Regions from separate parts of the Streptomyces sp. NPDC005263 genome, predicted to be linked through region 2. Evidence: riboswitches for the same ligand, from Rfam matches in the RefSeq annotation. Region 2 holds a riboswitch; each other region holds the start of a gene.
What was found. Region 2 has a riboswitch for S-adenosylmethionine ahead of thrC (threonine synthase). Riboswitches for the same ligand answer to the same signal wherever they lie in the genome.

Region 1: it holds a riboswitch for S-adenosylmethionine, as region 2 does, so the genes downstream of both, ACFYRY_RS06660 (putative leader peptide) here and thrC (threonine synthase) in region 2, are expected to answer to the same signal.
Region 3: it holds a riboswitch for S-adenosylmethionine, as region 2 does, so the genes downstream of both, ACFYRY_RS12310 (aminotransferase class V-fold PLP-dependent enzyme) here and thrC (threonine synthase) in region 2, are expected to answer to the same signal.

Annotation. Positions count from the first base shown of each region.
Region 1 covers NZ_JBIAKJ010000001.1:1,451,889-1,457,987, reverse strand. Annotated here, with positions in the region: gene ACFYRY_RS06670 (ABC transporter permease) at 1-777, opposite strand, end outside; gene ACFYRY_RS06665 (ABC transporter substrate-binding protein) at 782-2,401, opposite strand; gene ACFYRY_RS06660 (putative leader peptide) at 2,616-2,732, opposite strand; SAM riboswitch class IV at 2,767-2,880, opposite strand; gene ACFYRY_RS06655 (DUF1684 domain-containing protein) at 2,969-3,793, opposite strand; gene ACFYRY_RS06650 (LLM class F420-dependent oxidoreductase) at 3,865-4,788, opposite strand; gene ACFYRY_RS06645 (LLM class flavin-dependent oxidoreductase) at 4,880-5,779, opposite strand; partial or broken gene ACFYRY_RS06640 (helix-turn-helix domain-containing protein) at 5,781-6,099, shown strand, end outside.
Region 2 covers NZ_JBIAKJ010000004.1:717,046-723,144, reverse strand. Annotated here, with positions in the region: gene otsB (trehalose-phosphatase) at 1-543, shown strand, start outside; gene ACFYRY_RS21815 (trehalose-6-phosphate synthase) at 655-2,043, opposite strand; gene ACFYRY_RS21810 (glucosyl-3-phosphoglycerate synthase) at 2,096-3,040, opposite strand; SAM riboswitch class I at 3,219-3,359, shown strand; gene thrC (threonine synthase) at 3,377-4,660, shown strand; gene ACFYRY_RS21800 (MoaD/ThiS family protein) at 4,773-5,048, shown strand; gene ACFYRY_RS21795 (cold-shock protein) at 5,479-5,685, shown strand.
Region 3 covers NZ_JBIAKJ010000002.1:1,124,395-1,130,493, reverse strand. Annotated here, with positions in the region: gene ACFYRY_RS12310 (aminotransferase class V-fold PLP-dependent enzyme) at 1-1,337, opposite strand, end outside; SAM riboswitch class IV at 1,517-1,633, opposite strand; gene trpD (anthranilate phosphoribosyltransferase) at 1,705-2,769, opposite strand; gene ACFYRY_RS12300 (cytochrome bc complex cytochrome b subunit) at 2,906-4,546, opposite strand; gene ACFYRY_RS12295 (Rieske 2Fe-2S domain-containing protein) at 4,543-5,616, opposite strand; gene ACFYRY_RS12290 (c-type cytochrome) at 5,613-6,099, opposite strand, start outside.

The DNA.
Region 1 (6,099 bases), on a different contig from region 2:
GGAGAAAACCGTCTCGACGACGACCGAACCGGCGATCAGCTGCCCCACCAGCAGGCCGACGACCGTCAGCGCCGGCAGGGACGCGTTGCGCAGCGCGTGCCGCAGATGGACCCGCCACCGGCCGGCGCCCTTGGCCCGGGCGGTCTCCACATACGCCTGGTCCAGTGCGGTGAGCAGGCTCTTGGCGAGCACCTGCGCGATCTGCGCACCCGTCGGCACCGCCAGCGTCAGCGCCGGCAACACCAGCCCCTTGAATCCGTCGTTGCCGAACGCGGGGAACCAGTGCAGCCGGAAGGAGAACGTCTCGACCAGCAGCAGCCCCACCCAGAACGTCGGAACGGACACCCCCAGCGGCGGCAACGACAGCAGTAGCTGCCGCAGCCAGCGCTGGGCGGTGTAGGTCGCCAGCACCGCCAGACCGCCGCCGAGGACCACCGCGAGCAGCAGTGCCGCGCCGGTCAGCTGCAGTGTCTGCGGCAGGGCGTCGGCCAGCGTCGAGGTGACAGGGCGACCGGTGGACACCGAGTCGCCGAAGTCTCCGCGCACCGCCCGGCCGAGGTACTCGGCGTACTGCACCAGCACCGGCTTGTCGAAGCCGTACTCGTGCCGCAGGGCGGCGATCTGCCGCGGGTCGACCTGCCCCGAGTCCATTCCGGCACTGGCCATCGCCGTGACCGGGTCGCCCGGCAGATAGTCCAGCACCAGGAACGAGACCGTGTACGCCGCCCACAGCACGCCAACCGCCTGTGCGAGCCGTTTGATCACATAGCGGCGCATGCGGCTAGCCGATCCAGGTGTCATGCAGCTGAAGCCGGCTCGAGGCGTCGAAGTCCAGGTCGTGCACCTTCTTCGACACGCCCAGCTGGGTCTGGAGCTCCACCACCGGCGCGTAGTAGGCGTTCCGCACGAGCAACTGCTGTGCCTGGGTGACCAGTTGCCTGCGCTTGGCCGAGTCGATGGTGGCGGCCTGCTCGGACAGTGCCGTGTCCAGGGAACTCGGGGGCAGGCGGTAGAAGTTGGCCAGCTTGGTGGAGAAGGAGCTGCGAAGGATGTCGGGGTCGGCGCGGGTCACGTTCCCCCACACCGCGTCGTAGTCGCCCGACTGGAGTGTCGGGGCGAACTGAGTGACCTGGAGCTGTTTGAGGGTCACGTCGACACCGACGGCCTTGAACTGCTGCTGGATCAGCTCCAGCGCGGGCTGGTTGGTGGCCGCGTTGGGGAACCACTTGATGGTCAGACTCAGCTTCTTGCCGCCCTTGGAGCGGATGCCGTCGCTTCCGGCCTTCCAACCGGCCGCGTTCAGCAGGGACTTGGCCTTGGCGGCGTCGAAGGTCAGGCCGGAGGCGAGGTCGGCATGGTCGGGCGTGGTGTGCGCGAGGACGCTGGTGGCCGGCTGGGTTCCGGTCGGGAACACCGTGTCGGCTATCTGCTGCCGGTTGATGGCGAACAGGACTGCCTGGCGCACCTTGGCGTCCTTGAGCAGCGGTCGTGAGTTGTTGAGGCCGAGACCGAACACGAGGCCGGGGTTGGCCCGTCGCTGGAGGCTGACCTGACCGCCCTTGAGCGCCGCCTCGTTGGCCTTGCCCACGCTGCTGATCGCGTCGACCTGGCCGGACTGGAGACTTCCGGCCCGTACACCCGCCTCCGGAACGACCTTGAACACCAGCTTGTCCAGGTAGGCCTCGCCCTTCTTGGACCACCGCGCGGAACCCCAGGCGTATCCGGTGCGCTTGGCCAGGGTGAGCGACTGGTTCTGCACGTACTGCTTCAACACGAAGGGCCCGGACCCGATCACCCCGTCGCTGCACTTCTGCTGCGGGGTCCTCTTCACGCTCGCCGACGACTCGATGCCGAGCGAGTGCGTCGAAGTCGCCTGCAGGAACTGCGCGTTGGGCTGCTCGAAGGTGACCTTGACGGCGAGCGGGTCGACTACCGTGGTGCTCTTGACACCGCTGAGATAACCCTGGGCCAGGGTACCGAGCGCGCCCAGCTCGGGCACCGCGTCGAAGTTGTCCTTGACCACCTGGGCGGTCAGCTTCGTGCCGTCGCTGAAGGTGACGCCCGACCTCAGATGGAAAGTGAACGTCGTGGCGTCGGAGCTGACATCCCAGCTCTTCGCCAGCCACGGCACGATCTTGCCGGTCTTGGGGTCCTGGTCCGTCAGTGAGTCCACGACCTGGCGCACCGAGTAGATGGTCTCGTTGCTGGCGACCTGCTGCGGATCCACGCAGCCGGCGTCCGAACCCACCGCGAAGGTCAGGGTGCCGCCGGACTTGGGCTGCCCGGCGCCGCTGCCGGAATCGCCGCCGCCCGATCCGCAGGCGGTCAGCAGAACACTGGTGGTCACAAGGGCGGTCAGTGCCGCCCACCGGGAGGTTCTGACATCGGAAAGTGCAGTCACGGAGGGCTTCTCCTACTCGAGTCACCAGGCACGGCTGTGGCGCAGGGCACGGCCGTGCGTGGGCGTGCGACCCCGGCCGGCGCGACGCCGGTGCCGGGGGAGCGCTGTGCAGAGGGGATCAGGCGAAACGGGGGATCAAAGACAGGCAGAGATCAAGCGCATGCGGGTGCGGCGACGACAGGTGCCGTACTGCGACCAGCGGCGGGAAGGCCCGTCAGGCCCGACAGAGACAGCTGGTCGAGCGCTTGAGGTCGATGTGGCGCCGACGGGAGAGCCGGGAGAACACGGTGGCGCCGGCGAAGCGGGCGCTGAGGTCACCACCGTGCCGCATATCGGTCCTCCACATATCCGGCCCCGGTCACGGGGCCACGCGCTTGCGGGGATCGTCGGTGATCCCGCCGGGCTTTCACCTGGAGCACCCCACCGCGCGGGAGGGTTGCCGGTCAGCGAGCCAGGGCTTGACGCTGACACTCAATGCCGTTCGTGATCGTACGGAGCGGTCTTGTCGTACGTCAATGGCGCAACAGGACGCCGTGTCAGGGGAGTCGGGGCGGGAGTGCGTCCAGGTCAGGAGCCGCCGCGCTCGCGGGGGATCTTCTGACCGGCCTCGATCGCGACCGGCAGCCGGTTCTCGGCCGGGGGCAGCGGGCAGGTGGCCAGGTCGGTGTAGGCGCACGGCAGGTTCGTGGCGCGGTTGAAGTCCACGACGACCGTGCCGTCGGCGGTGGGCGGATCGAGGGCCAGGGCCCGGTTGGCGGCGTACGTGGTGAGGCCGGAGGTCGCGTCGGTGAACAGCACCATCAGCCGTCCCGCACCATGGCCGGGGAACGCGGTCAGCGACAGCAGCTGCCCGTCCAGCTCGAACTCGACCCTGCCCGGAGCGTCGTACACATGCTCAAGGCCCTCGACTGCGGCGCCCACGGTGGTCGGTCGTGGCGTGTCGAACGGGATGTAGCGGCCCGTCACGGCCCAGCGCGGGTCGGGGGCGTAGGCGGGCGTTCCGGTGAAAGCCGTACGCAGCGGCGCGTCCGGGTGCCGGGGGCGCACGATGTCCTGGCCGCCGCGCTTGGCGACCTCGATGACGGCGTCTTTCCAGACAGCGTCGACGCCGCCGCGCTCGGGAAGCACGCCGAAGCGGTGCTCGCCGTGCACCGGCGTCCCGTCGACGACCAATTCCTCACCCTCGTCGAGGTCTACGACTACTCCTTCGGGGCCGGTGCGCCACGCGCCGGGCGCGTCCGGGAAGCGCTGGGGTCGGCCGTCGAGCCAGTGCAGGCCGGTGATCGCCAAGAAGCCGTGCGGGGCGGCGAGCCGGGCCTCTTGGGCGCGGTACCACTCCAGCCAGGTCTCGGTGAAGGCGTGGAGGTCCGTGGTGGTGGCCTCGGTGGTCATAGGGAATCTCCTTTGTGACGGGGGTGCCTTCGGGCAGGGGGTGCAGGGGGTTGTCGAGCCGACAGGTGTACTCAGCCGGCCAGTTCGCCGAGGAGCCGCCAGGTGCGTCGGCGATCGGCTCCTCCCGCGATCTCGGTGACCGAGAACACGACCTCGGTGGCGCCGGCGTCGCGGTACCGCCGAATCTCGGCCTCGACCGTCTTCTCGTCGCCGATCACGGCCAGGTCGGCGGCCCGTCGGCCGCCGGAGAGTTCGATGACCCGCGCGTAGGACGGGAACTGTTCGTAGAAGGCGAGGTTCTCGGTTGCCTTGGCCCGCACCGCGTCTACGTCGTCCGTGACCACGCCGGGCACCAGGGCCACGATCCTGGGCGCGGGGCGGCCGGCGCCCTCGGCCGCGGCTGTCAGGGCGGGCACGATGTGGTTCTCCAGGGCGCGCGGTCCCGCCAGATAGGGCAGGATTCCGTCGGCGAGCTCACCACTAGCCCGCAGAGCCTGCGGCCCCATCGCGGCGACGAGCAGGGGGACGCCGTTCTCGGCACCCGGAACCCGCGCCGTGATCGGTGTGGTGGCGGTGAGCAGCTCGCCGTGGAAGTCGGCCGTGCCGGTCCCGGTCAACTGCCGTAGGGCGGTGAGGAATTCGCGCAGCCGGGCGATGGGTCGTTCGAAAGGCAGGCCGAAGCCCGTCTCCGTCAGCAGTTTCGTGCCCAGAGCCAGACCGAGGTGGTAGCGGCCGTGGGTCGCGGCCTGGGCCGTTTGGGCTTGGCTGGAGACGAGCAGCGGGTGCCGGCCGAATACGGGGATCGCGGAGGTGCCGACCTGTAGTCCGGGTACCTCGCGCCCGACGATCGCCGCGAGCTGGGGTGAGTCCGCGCCGAAGGTCTGCCCGAACCAGGCCGACGTGACACCGAACTCCGCGGCCTCCTGGGCCAGTTGGACGGTGGCGTCGACCTGGTTCGGCGCGTCGGACGCGTTGAGCGCTACTCCAACAGTCATGTCAGTCAGAACGGGCGTCGGCCGAACCCGCATTCCGGTCGGCGTGTGACAGCTTCTTGTCAGTCATGTGAACACGGGCCGGCTCGGGGGCTCAGCCCGCCTGTCGTCGGTCCGGTGCGGACCGGTGGGTGAGGGGTGCGCGCAGGCCGAGGTTCTCGCGCAGGGTGCTGCCGGTGTATTCGGTGCGGTAGATGCCGCGTTCCTGCAGTTCTGGGACGAGCAGGTCGTCGAGGCCGTCCAGGCCGTCGGGGATGAGGTACGGCGTGACGTTGAAGCCGTCGATCGCGCCGTGCCGTACGAAGCGGGCGAACTTGTCGGCCAGACCGGACGGAGTGCCGACGTGCCCGCGCTGCGGGCCGAGTGCGATGACGGTCTCACGCAGCGACCAGGGGTGCGCCTCCGCCTTCGCCCGCCATTCGGCCACGATGGCACGCGGGTCGGCGATGCGCCGGGCACCGAAGGAGCCGTCGTTCTCCGTGACGACGGGGTCCTCCTTGGGCAGGGGCCCGTCGGCGTCGCGGTTGGACAGGTCGATGCCCCACAGCAGTCCGGCGATCCCCAAGGCCGTGGCCGGGGTGACCTGTTGGAGTCGGATCCAGCGCTTCTTCTCCTGGGCCTCCTCCTCGGTGGCGCCGAGGATGATCTCGGTGCCGGGCAGGATCCGCAGATCGTCGTCGGGCCACCCGACCGCGCGCAGCCGGCGCCGGATGTCGTCGGCGAAGGCCAGCGCGTCGTCGAGGTCGGTGCCGTGCGCGGAGAAGATGACGTCGGCGTTGCGGGCGGCGAAGTCGCGTCTCTCGCCGGAGTCACCGGCCTGGAAGATCACTGGGTGGCCCTGGGCGCTGCGCGGCAGGGTGGGAGAGAGGTCGACGTCGAACTGTGGTCCCTTGTGGCGCACCTGGTGTACGGCACCGGGCGCCGACCAGGCAGGCGCGCCGACGGAGTCGGCGACTGCGCCGTCCTCCCAGCCGTCCCACAGGGCGCGGGCCACGGTGAGGAACTCTTCGGCGCGCCGGACCCAGCGCTACCTCAGCTTCATTGAATCCGGTAGGTCTGTCCCCGGACGGAACGTGGTCGTGCGCCTGGCCGAGGCACTGGAGCTGCCGCCGCGGGAGCGCAACGAACTGCTGCTCGCCGCCGGGTACGCGCCCGCCTACCCCGAGACCTCACTGGATGATCCGGTGCTGGCCCCTGTGCGCACGGCAATCGACCACATCTTCCGCGGCCACCTCCCACGCCCTTACGGCAGTGGGGGAGCGTGCCAGGCGTCGCCAGGCAGGCGGGACTTTCGCAACACGCCCCAGTCGTGGA
Region 2 (6,099 bases):
GTCACCGGGACCGTCAACGCCCCCGCCGAGCACCCCGGCGTCGCCGCCGCCCGCGCCGAACTGCCCGGCTTCCTCGACCGGATCGGCTCCTGGCAGGGCACCTGGATCGAGGAGAAGGGCCGCGCGCTCGCCGTCCACACCCGCAGGGCCTCGGACCCGCAGGCCGCCTTCGAGGCCCTGCGTGCCCCGCTCACCGAGCTGGCCGCCCGGCACGGACTGATCGTCGAACCCGGCCGGATGGTCCTGGAACTGCGCCCGCCCGGCATGGACAAGGGCGTCGCCCTGCTCGAGTACGCCCGCGAGATCTCCGCCGGGTCCGTCCTCTACGGCGGCGACGACCTGGGCGACCTCCCCGCCTTCGCCGCGGTCGACACACTCCGCGCCGACGGCACCCCCGGCCTGCTGGTGTGCAGCGGCAGCGACGAGGTGACCGAGCTGAGCAAGCGGGCGGACCTGGTGGTGGACGGCCCGGCGGGGGTCGTGGCGCTGCTGCGGTACCTGGCGGCGCACGCGAGCCCACCCCCCAGCCCGTCCGGCGTTTGAGGACGAGGCCCCTTCAGGGCCGACAGCGGGGGTCCGGGGGCGCAGCCCCCGGGGACGGGACGGGTAGGGGCGGCGGGGGCGGAAACCAGGCCGTGAGCGCCCCCGCGGAAATCAGCCCTTCAGCGCCCCCAGCTGATCCAGGAACCACTGCGCCGGCGGCAACGCCGTGGCCGCCGCGGCGAGCCGCTTCGTCCGCTCGGCCCGGTCGCCCGCCGGCAGGGTGAGCGCCTCGTGCAGGGCCCGGGCCGTCGCCACCACGTCGTACGGGTTCACCGCGATCGCGTCGTCCCCCAGCTCCTCGTACGCCCCCGCCTCCCGCGACAGCACCAGCACGCAGCCCTCGTCGGAGACCACCGGAATCTCCTTGGCGACGAGGTTCATGCCGTCCCGGATCGGGTTCACCAGGGCCACGTCGGCCAGCCGGTAGGCCGCCAGCGAGCGCGCGAAGTCGTCCTTGACGTGCAGCACGACGGGAGTCCAACCCGGCGTCCCGTACTGGGAGTTGATCTCCTCGGCCAGCCGCTGCACCTCGGCCGTGTAGTCCCGGTACACCGCCAGGTCCTGCCGCGAGGGGTACGCGAACGCCACGTGCGCCACCCGCTCGCGCCACTCCGGGTGGTCGTCAAGCAGCTGCCGGTACGCCAGCAGGCCCCGCACGATGTTCTTCGACAGCTCGGTGCGGTCCACCCGGACGATGGTCCTGCGGCCCTCGCCGATCTCGGCCCGCAGCGCCGCCATCCGCTCGTCGACGTCCGCCTCGTGCGCCCGCCTGCGCAGGAAGTCCGCGTCCGCACCGAGACCGTGCACACCGATCCGCGTGCTCCCGAGCCCCCCGGCGAACTCCTCGGCGCACGCGGTGAACGCGTCCGCCCAGCGGTGGGTCAGGAAACCCAGCCGGTCGGCGCCCAGCATGCCCCGCAGGACCTGCCGACCGATGTCGTCCGGCAGCATCCGGAAGTACTCCGGCGGCGCCCACGGCGTGTGCGAGAAGTGGCCGATCCGCAGATCCGGGCGCAGTTCCCGCAGCAGGCCCGGGACCAGCGTCAGGTGGTAGTCCTGGACCACCACCGACGCCCCCGGTGCCGCCTCCTCGGCCAGCGCCTCGGCGAACGCCCGGTTGTACGTCTCGTACGACGCCCACTGGCGCCGGAACTCCGCGTCGAAGACCGGCTCCAGCGGGGTCTGGTACAGCATGTGGTGCACGAACCACAGCACCGAGTTGGCGATGCCGTTGTACGCGTCGGCGTGCACGTCGGCCGGGATGTCCAGCATCCGTACGCCGTCCTCGCCGACCCCGCGCCACACCGCCTCCCGGTCGCCGTCATCCAGCGCCGAGCACACCCACAGGGATCCCGCGTCCGAGCCGATCGCGGACAGCCCCGAGACCAGCCCGCCGCCGCCCCGTTTGGCGTGCAGCGAGCCGTCCTCGCGTACCTCGTACGAAACCGGGCCGCGGTTGGACGCGACCAGTACCTGAGCAGCACCGCTGGTGGAGGACATACGCCTCAACCTAGCCCGGCCCGGAAACGCTCAAACGTACGGATGACATTCGTCAGGCGACCTTGCGGGCCGCGTACTCCGCGATCTGCGCCATCGGCGGGCGCTCCTCCGTGTCGACCGAGTAGGTGCGTGGCTCGAAGCCGTCCCGCGTCCGTTCGAACTGGGTGAGGGCGGGCCGGATGAGGTGGCCGCGGGCCAGCCGGAGCTGGGCGGTGCGGTAGATCGCGGCGGACATCCGGCCCAGTGCCTGTCCGTCCTGGTGGCGGTGGATGCGCACGCCCAGGTCGACCTGGGCGAGGGCGTCGAGGCCCACCAGGTGCAGGGCGTCGACCAGCATGCCCAGCTCGACGCCGTATCCGACGGGGAACGGCAGCTGTTCGAGCAGGGAGCGGCGGGCCGCGTACTCGCCGCCCAGCGGCTGTACGAAACCGGCCAGCTGCGGCCAGTGCATGTTCAGCAGCGGGCGGGCCATCAGTTCGGTGACCCGGCCGCCCTGGCCGGGCGCGCCGCCCAGTGGACGGTCGTACATGCCCTTGACCAGGTCGACCCCGGGTTCGGTGAGCAGCGGGCCCACGATCCCGGAGACGAAGTCGGAGGAGAACTCCTTCAGGTCGGCGTCGATGAAGCAGACGATGTCGCCGCCGGTGACCAGCAGCGAACGCCACAACACCTCGCCCTTGCCGGGGGCGGCCGGGATGCGGGGCAGTATGTCGTCGCGGTGGACGACCCTGGCCCCGGCCGCGGCGGCCACCTCGGAGGTGCGGTCGGTCGATCCCGAGTCCACCACGACGATCTCGTCGACGAGCGGGACCTGCCGCATGAGGTCGTGACGGATCACGGCGACGATGTCACCGACCGTCTCCTCCTCGTTCAGCGCCGGCAGCACCACGCTGACCGACTGGCCGGTGGCGCGTTTCGCTGCCAGGATCCTGTGGAGCGGGCGATCGTTCTTCGACCAGGAGCGGGTGTTCAGCCAGCGCTCGACTTCGTTCAGCACAGTGCGCGGCTCCTCTACGTTCTCTAGGCGAGTCAGTGATCCACGTGCTAGGTGATCCATCTCGCGGTTCGGACGACTATCTCAACTGTCCTGGCCTTCGGTTACAGTCTTGAACAACGCGGATGACCATCGCACGTCGTGGGTCACTGCTTCGTTACATCGATCAACAACCACATACCGCTCATCCAGAGGGGCAGAGGGATACGGCCCGATGAAGCCCCGGCAACCCTCCAGTCGGTTCTCGTCACCAGCGAGGCTCCCGACTCGGGAAGGTGCCAAATCCGTCTCACGGCGAAGTGCGTCGTGAGGAAGATGAGGAGAAAGGGCCTCGCCTCCATGGCTGTGCAGACTGATGCAAGCACCACGAACACCGTAGACCTCGGCCCCGCCGCCGCGCTGAGCTGCCGCGAGTGCGGACACCGCGTGCCCCTCGGCCCGGTCTTCGCGTGCGAGGAGTGTTTCGGCCCGCTCGAGATCGCCTACGACTTCTCCGCCTACGACGCCGAGGAACTCCGCAAGCAGATCGAGGCGGGCCCCGCGAACATCTGGCGCTACGCGCCGCTGCTGCCCGTCCCGGCGGACGTGGCGGACCAGCCCAACATCAACCCCGGCTGGACCAAGCTCGTCAAGGCCGACAACCTGGCCCGTGAGCTGGGCGTCGAGGCCGGCAAGCTGTTCGTCAAGGACGACTCCGGCAACCCGACGCACTCCTTCAAGGACCGCGTCGTCGCCCAGGCCATCGAGGCCGCCCGCGTCTTCGGTTTCACCACCCTCTCCTGCTCCTCCACCGGCAACCTCGCCGGCGCGGTGGGCGCCGCCGCCGCCCGGGCCGGCTTCCGTTCCTGCGTGTTCATCCCGCACGACCTGGAGCAGGGCAAGGTCGTCATGGCCGCCGTCTACGGCGGAGAGCTCGTCGGCATCGAGGGCAACTACGACGACGTGAACCGGTTCTGCTCCGAGCTGATCGGCGACCCGGCCGGCGAGGGCTGGGGTTTCGTCAACGTGAACCTGCGGCCGTACTACGCCGAGGGCTCCAAGACCCTGGCGTACGAGATCTGTGAGCAGCTCGGCTGGCGGCTCCCGGACCAGCTGGTCGTCCCGATCGCCTCCGGCTCGCAGCTCACGAAGATCGACAAGGGTCTGCAGGAGCTGATCAAGCTCGGGCTCGTCGAGGACAAGCCGTACAAGATCTTCGGTGCGCAGGCCGAGGGCTGCTCGCCGGTGTCCGTCGCCTACAAGGCCGGGCACGACGTGGTCCGGCCGCAGAAGCCGAACACCATCGCCAAGTCGCTGGCGATCGGCAACCCGGCCGACGGTCCTTACGTTCTCGACATCGCCCGTCGCACCGGCGGCGCGGTGGAGGACGTGAACGACGAGCAGGTCGTCGACGCGATCCGGCTGCTGGCGCGGACCGAGGGCATCTTCGCGGAGACCGCCGGTGGTGTGACGGTGGGTGTGACGCGGAAGCTGATCGAGAACGGTCTGCTCGACCCGACGAAGACCACGGTGGTTCTGAACACGGGTGACGGTCTCAAGACGTTGGACGCGGTGGCCGACACGGGGCTGACCGCCAAGATTCGGCCGAACCTGGAGTCGTTCCGCGAGGCCGGCCTCGGCTAGCCGTTTTTTGTCGGCGGGCCGGTGGGGGCTGGACGCGCCCACGCGGCGGCAGCCGCACATTCCACACAGCCCCGCGCCCCTGGGCCCGTAACCCTGACCGGAGGTCATGAGCATGAGCGTCAACGTCCGCATCCCCACCATCCTGCGCACCTACACCGGTGGCCAGGCCGAGGTCGCCGCCGAGGGGGGCACCCTCGGTGAGGTCATCGCCGACCTGGAGAAGAACCACACCGGCATCGCCGCGCGCGTTCTCGACGACCAGGGCAAGCTGCGCCGGTTCGTCAACGTGTACGTCAACGACGATGACGTCCGCTTCGAGCAGGGTCTGGAGACCGCGACTCCGGACGGCGCCGGTGTCTCCATCATTCCGGCCGTCGCCGGCGGCTGAATATTACCTTCGGTAACGTCAGTTACCGAGCGTTCATAGAATTGCCCCCTCCGTGAGAGAAGCGGAGGGGGCAATTCAATGTGGTTGAGCGCGGTACAGTTGGGGAACGCGTTGCCGCTTCACAGGTCGCCAGACCTTGTTTCTGCCGTGCGCCCGACGAGATGTAGCCAAAGTGTGTGCCTCGTTCGTGGCTTTTGTGTGCTTTGCGGGGCCCGACTTGCCCTGAATTCAGGCGAATTCTCGCCACATTCCGGATCGTGTGCGTCCAGAATTCTCGTCCGATTGACCTGTTGCAGACGGCAGTTGGACAGATACATTCGGCCGCGGTCGACGCGTTCCGGCGCACGCCCCCAATCATGTGGGGGGTGAGGTCTGACCCGGATCCACGAAGTGTGGGTCTGTGCAAGGGCCAGTAATAGGGGAGTTAGGCATGGCTCAGGGCACCGTCAAGTGGTTCAACGCGGAGAAGGGGTACGGCTTCATCGCGGTCGACGGTGGTGCGGATGTTTTCGTCCACTACAGCGCCATCCAGATGGACGGGTACCGCACCCTGGAAGAGGGGCAGCGGGTCGATTTCGAGATCTCACAGGGTCAGAAGGGGCCGCAGGCGGACATGGTCCGTCTGGCGACCGGCTGAATCGCGCCGGGTAACTGCACGCGACGTTCTTCTGTTCTTCTTCGAAGGGCTCGCACCTCTCACGGGGTGCGAGCCCTTCGGTGTGTCCGGGGTGCGAGCCACCCGTCCCCCGGTCCCCCGGTCCCCCGTCCGCCCGTCCGCCCGTCCGCCCGTCCGTCTGCGCGGGGCCGCGACGGACGCGCCCCGGGGCACGGCCGGGTGCACTGTTCACCTGCGGATCCCCCCGAGGCGCTTGCACTCGGCATGGGCGAGTGCTAATCATTGGCGTTAGCACTCTGAAGGTGAGAGTGACAAAGAAGGACCGAGTCGGTGAGGCCCGCAGGCCAGGTGGGGCAAGGAACCACAGGCATGCGAGCCGTCCGTCGCGGGCGCGGGCGCGGTCCGAAGGAATCACCCCCAGTCCTGGAGGGACCA
Region 3 (6,099 bases), on a different contig from region 2:
TAGCGCCACTTCGCACCCTCCCGCACGAGCTCCCGGACCGCGGTGACGAAGCGCTCCACGTGCTCGTCCGGGGTGCCCGCGCCGAAGCTCACCCGGATGGCGTTCAACGACTTCTCGCCGGGCGCGGCCTCGGGGGCGCCGCACTCGCCCTGGGTCTGGGGATCGCTGCCGAGCAGGGTGCGGACCAGCGGGTGGGCGCAGAAGAGGCCGTCGCGGACGCCGATGCCGTACTCGGCGGAGAGCGCGGCGGCGAAGTGGGAGCTGTTCCAGCCATCGACGACGAAGGAGATCACGCCGACCCGGGGGGCGTCGTCCCCGAACAGGGACAGGACCCGGACCTCGGGCACCTCGGCGAGGCCGGTGGTGACCTTCTCGATCAGGTGCCGCTCACGGGCAACCAGGGTGTCGAACCCGGCTTCCGTCAGCGCCTTGCAGGCGGCGGCGATGGCGTAGGCGCCGATGACGTTGGGCGAGCCGGCCTCGTGCCGGGCGGCGCTCTCGTGCCACTCCACGTCCACTCCCCCGTCCTCGCGCCGGGTGACCTTGCGGCTGGCGCCGCCGCCCGCGAGGTACGGGTCGGCCGCGATCAGCCAGTCGGCCCGCCCGGCCAGCACGCCGGAGCCGAAGGGGGCGTACAGCTTGTGCCCGGAGAAGGCGATCCAGTCGACGTCGAGGTCCTGCACCGAGACGGGGTGGTGCGGGGCCAGCTGGGCGGCGTCCAGGACGATCCGGGCGCCGTGGGCGTGCGCGGCGGCCGCCAGTTCCCGTACCGGCCACAGCTCCCCGGTGACGTTCGAGGCGCCGGTCACGCAGACCAGGGCCGGGCCGTACGGGTCCCGGTCGGCCAGCGCCCGCTCCAGGGTGGCCACCGCCTGCTCGGGGGTGCGCGGGGCGTCGAGGTAGCTGACCCGGGCGTCCTGCCAGGGCAGCAGCGAGGCGTGGTGCTCGGTCTCGAAGACGAAGACCTGACAGTCGGCCGGAAGCGCGGCGGCGAGGAGGTTGAGGGAGTCGGTGGTGGACCGGGTGAAGATCAGCTGGTCGTCGGCTCGGCAGTCCAGGAACTCGGCGACGGTCCGGCGGGCGTTCTCGAAGAGGTCCGTGGAGAGCTGGGACAGGTAGCCGGCGCCGCGGTGCACGCTGCCGTAGTAGGGCGCGTAGGCGGCCACGTCGTCCCAGACGCGCTGCAGGGCGGGCGCGCTGGCGGCGTAGTCGAGCGCCGCGTAGGTGACCTCGCCGCCGGTGACGAGCGGGACGGTGACATCCCGCCCCAGAACGGGCAGCGCACCCGAAATGTCACTGCGAACGGACTGGGCGGAGGCAACGGTGGGGACAGACATGGCGAACTCCCGTGAGAGGCAGCTGGAAACACCACGCGAGCGGATACGGCTCAAGCGCGGGTGAAGGTGAGAAAAAGGGGTGCGGAGGCGGGGCTCTGCGGCCCTATCGCATTCGCTGGCTCACGGAAGGCTCCTCGACGACCAGGACCCCTGGTGCGCTCACTCAGAAGAGTGCGAGGGGTCCGCGCTTGCCGTAGACCTCGCTGCCTACGGCCTGGTCTTCACCCGGGGCACCCCGCCACGGACGGAGGGTTGCCGGACAGTCGGCCGGGGCCTCATGACTGTCACTCATGACCTGGCCAAAAACGTACGCGACGTGATCGTGGTCCCGCAACCCGTGTCCGGATCGCGGGACATCGCCACGTCCTCAGGCGTTGCTGGCCGCCGCCCAGCGCTCCAGCGTCCGCTTGGCCGCGCCGGAGTCGATGGACTGGGCCGCCTTGTCCATGCCGGCCCGGATCTGCTCCGTCAGCGGCGCCCCGGTCGGTTCCAGCGCCACCAGTGCCGCCGCCGAGTTCAGCAGGACCGCGTCCCGTACCGGACCCCGCTCGCCGTCCAGGAGACGGCGGGCGACCTCGGCGTTGTAGGCGGGGTCGGCGCCTCTCAGCGCCTGCACCGGCACCAGATCGAGGCCGACGTGCCGCGGGTCGAAGGACTCCTCGCTGACCTTGCCGTCGCGCACGATCCACACCCGGGAGGTGGCCGTGGTGGTCAGCTCGTCGAGACCGTCGTCGCCGCGGAACACCAGCGCGGACGAGCCGCGCTCGGCCAGTACACCGGCGATGAGCCCCGCCATCCGGGTGTCGAAGCAGCCGATCGCCGAGGCGGTGACCTTGGCGGGGTTGGTCAGCGGACCGAGCAGGTTGAACGACGTCGGAATCCCCAGGTCCCGCCGGACCGCGCCGACGAACCGCATCGAGGGGTGGAACCTGGCCGCGAAGCAGAAGGTGATCCCGGCCTCCTCGACCACCCGGGCCACACCCTCGGGCGACAGGTCCAGGTTGATGCCGAGCTTCTCCAGCACGTCGGAGGATCCGCTCGCCGAGGACGACGCCCGGTTGCCGTGCTTGACGACCTTCGCCCCGGTGCCCGCGATCACGATGGCGGACATCGTCGAGATGTTGACCGTCTTGGCCCGGTCGCCGCCGGTGCCCACGATGTCGACGGCGGGTCCGGGGATGTCCAGCGGCTGCGCGTGCGCGTACATCGCCTCGACGAGACCGGTGATCTCCTCGACCGTCTCGCCCTTGGCCCGCAGCGCCACCATGAAGCCCGCGATCTGCGCGTCCGTGGCCTCACCGCTCATGAACCGGTCCATGGCCCACGCCGTGTCACCGGCGCTCAGATCCCGGCCGCCGAGCAGCGCGCTCAACACCTCGGGCCAGGAACGGCCCGCCGCGGTGTCGCCTCCAGCGGGGGTCACAGCGCTCATAAGCCGCTCCTGGGTCGGTCCCGTACGCCGGGGACACCGTTCTTCTCGTCGGGTCCACCCTATCCAGCGCCGGGCACGGCGAAGGGCCCCCGTCCGAAGACCGGACGGGGGCCCTTGCCGTGGTGTGGCGACGCGATCAGTGGTGGCCGTGGCCGCTGGTGATCTCCTTGTACTCCTCGACGCTCGGCTTGGGGATCTGGGCCTCCTCGCCGTAGTACGCCTCGCTGAGCTTGGCGCGGAGCTTCTCGGAGCCCTTCACCTTGCGCTCGACGCCGTTCTCGTCGACCGTCGGGCCGATCTCGGCCGGCTTGTACTGCTCGTGCGCCGTGAGCGTGTGCAGCTGCTCCTGGCTGAGCGGCTCGTGCACCTCGATGAACTCACCGTGCGGCAGGCGCTTGATGATGCCCGACTCGCGGCCGTGCAGCACCTTGTCCTTGTCGCGGCGCTGGAGGCCGAGGCAGATCCGCTTCGTGGCGAGGAACGCCAGGACCGGGGCGACGAAGAACGCGACCCGCACGAACCAGGTGATGGCGTTGATCGACAGGTGGAAGTGGGTGGCCCAGAGGTCGTTTCCACCACCGATCAGCAGCACCATGTACCAGGTGATCCACGCGACACCGAACGCGGTCCGCGTCGGGGCGTTGCGCGGCCGGTCCAGGATGTGGTGCTCGCGCTCGTCGCCGGTGACCCAGGACTCGATGAACGGGTAGACCGCGATCGCGACCAGGACCAGCGGGAAGATCACCAGCGGAATGAACACACCCAGGACGAGCGTGTGACCCCAGAAGTTGATCTCCCAGCCCGGCATGACACGGATCAGGCCCTCGGAGAAGCCCATGTACCAGTCCGGCTGGGCGCCCGTGGACACCTGGTCGGGACGGTAGGGGCCCATCGACCAGATCGGGTTGATCGAGGCGATCGCCGCGATGGCAGCGATGACACCGAAGACCAGGAAGAAGAAGCCTCCGGCCTTGGCCATGTAGACCGGCAGCAGCGGCATGCCGACGACGTTGTTGTTGGTCTTTCCGGGGCCCGCGAACTGCGTGTGCTTGTGGTAGAAGACCAGGATCAGGTGCGCCACCAGCAGGCCGAGCATGATGCCCGGCAGCAGCAGTACGTGGATCGAGTAGAAGCGGGCCACGAAGTCGCCGCCCGGGAACTCACCGCCGAAGAGGAAGAACGACAGGTACGTGCCGACGACCGGCACGGACAGGATCGCGCCCTCCATGAAGCGGACACCGGTGCCGGACAGCAGGTCGTCCGGGAGCGAGTAGCCGGTGAAGCCGGTGAACATGCCCAGGACGAACAGCAGGAAGCCGAACAGCCAGTTGACCTCACGCGGCTTGCGGAACGCGCCCGTGAAGAACACGCGCATCATGTGCACGAACATGCCGGCGAGGAAGATCAGCGCCGCCCAGTGGTGGATCTGCCGGATCAGCAGACCACCGCGCACATCGAAGGAGATGTGCATGGTCGAGTTGAACGCCTCGGACATCAGCTGTCCCTGCAGCGGGACGTAACTGCCGTGGTACTCCACCTCGTTCATCGACGGGTGGAAGAACAGCGTCAGGTACACACCCGTGAGGATGATGATGATGAAGCTGTAGAGGCAGACCTCACCCAACATGAACGACCAGTGGTCGGGGAAGATCTTGCGCATGTTGGACTTGGCCAGGGAGTAGATCCCCAGTCGGCCGTCGGCCCAGTCGGCGACCTTCTCGCCGGCCGGTGCCTTCCCGCGCGGGTCGCGCGCGTCGGTGGACTTCGTAGTGCTCATCCGCGCTCCCAGAATGCAGGACCGACGGGCTCTTCGAAGTCGCCGAGCGCCTCGAGGTAGCCCTGGTCGTTCACGCCGATGCGCAGCTGCGGCAGGGCGTGACCGGCGGGGCCGAAGATCACCCTGGCGCCGTCGGCGAGGTCGAAGGTGGACTGGTGGCAGGGGCACAGCACGTGGTGCGTCTGCTGCTCGTACAGGGAGATCGGGCAACCCACGTGGGTGCAGATCTTCGAGTACGCGACGATGCCCTCGTGCGACCACTCGAGCTCGCGCTTGTCCTTGATGTTGTCCGGCTGGATCCGGACGATCATCAGGGCCGCCTTGGCGATCTCGGTCTGGAACTCCTCGTCGTGCTCCTCCAGGCCCTCGGGCTTGGCGAAGGTCAGCGAACCGACCGCGACGTCGGAGGCCCGCAGCGGCTCGTTGGTGTTCATGTTGACGAGCAGCTTGCCCTTGGACCACAGGGTGTGGCGGAGCTTGGTCCCGGGGAGCGGTCCGAGGTCACGCAGGAGCATGACGCCGGACAGCGGGAACAGGGCCAGCGCGCCGAACATCGTGTTGCGGATCAGCTTGCGGCGACCGAGCGCGGACTCCTTGGCACCTTCCCGGAAGTCCGCGTGGACCTTCGCGCGGACCTCGGGGGAAGCCGAGATCGGGTGACGCTCGTCGGCGACCTCGACGTCGGACATCAGGGTGCGGGCCCAGTGGACCGCGCCCGCGCCGATCGTGAACAGCGCCGTGCCCAGCGTCAGGCCCAGCGCGAAGTTCAGCGCGTTGATGTGCCCGATCGGGAAGACGAAGATCGCCTTGTCGTGCGGGATGGTCACATACGAGGCGATGAAGCCGACGGTGGCCAGCATCGACACCGTGAACAGGAAGGCGACCACACGCTCGGACCGCTTGGCGGCCCGCTCGTCGATGTCCTGGACGCGGTGCTCGTGGGGCGGCAGGCCGGGGTCGGCGAACGGGTTCTTCTCGTCCGCGACGCCTACCGCGCCGTGCCCGTGCTCGCTGTGGCCGGCGGGCTGTTCCGCCGGCAGGTTCTCTTCTGGAATGTCTTGGCTACTCATGACTTCTTGGCCTTTGCGGTCCGAGCGGCGACCCAGACGGCGACCGCGATCAGCGCGCCGAGGCCGAAGATCCAGGCGAACAGGCCTTCGCTGACCGGACCGAGTCCGCCCAGCTCGAGACCGCCGGGGCTTTCGGTGTCGTCACCGTTGACCGCGTCGAGGTACGCGATGATGTCCTTCTTATTCTGCGTCGACAGCGTGCTGTCCGGGAAGGAGGGCATGTTCTGCGGGCCGGTCTGCATGGCCTCGTAGATGTGCTTCGGGTTGACGCCCTCGAGGTCCGGTGCGAACTTGCCGTGCGTGAGCGCGCCGCCCTTGCCGGTGAAGTTGTGGCACTGCGCGCAGTTGGTGCGGAACAGCTCACCGCCCTTGGCGATGTCGGCGCCCTGCGGGCCGTACTGCGCGTCGGTCGGAACGGACGGGCCGGCACCCAGGGAAGAGATGTACGCCGCGAGCTGGTCGATCTCGGCCTGCGTGTAGATG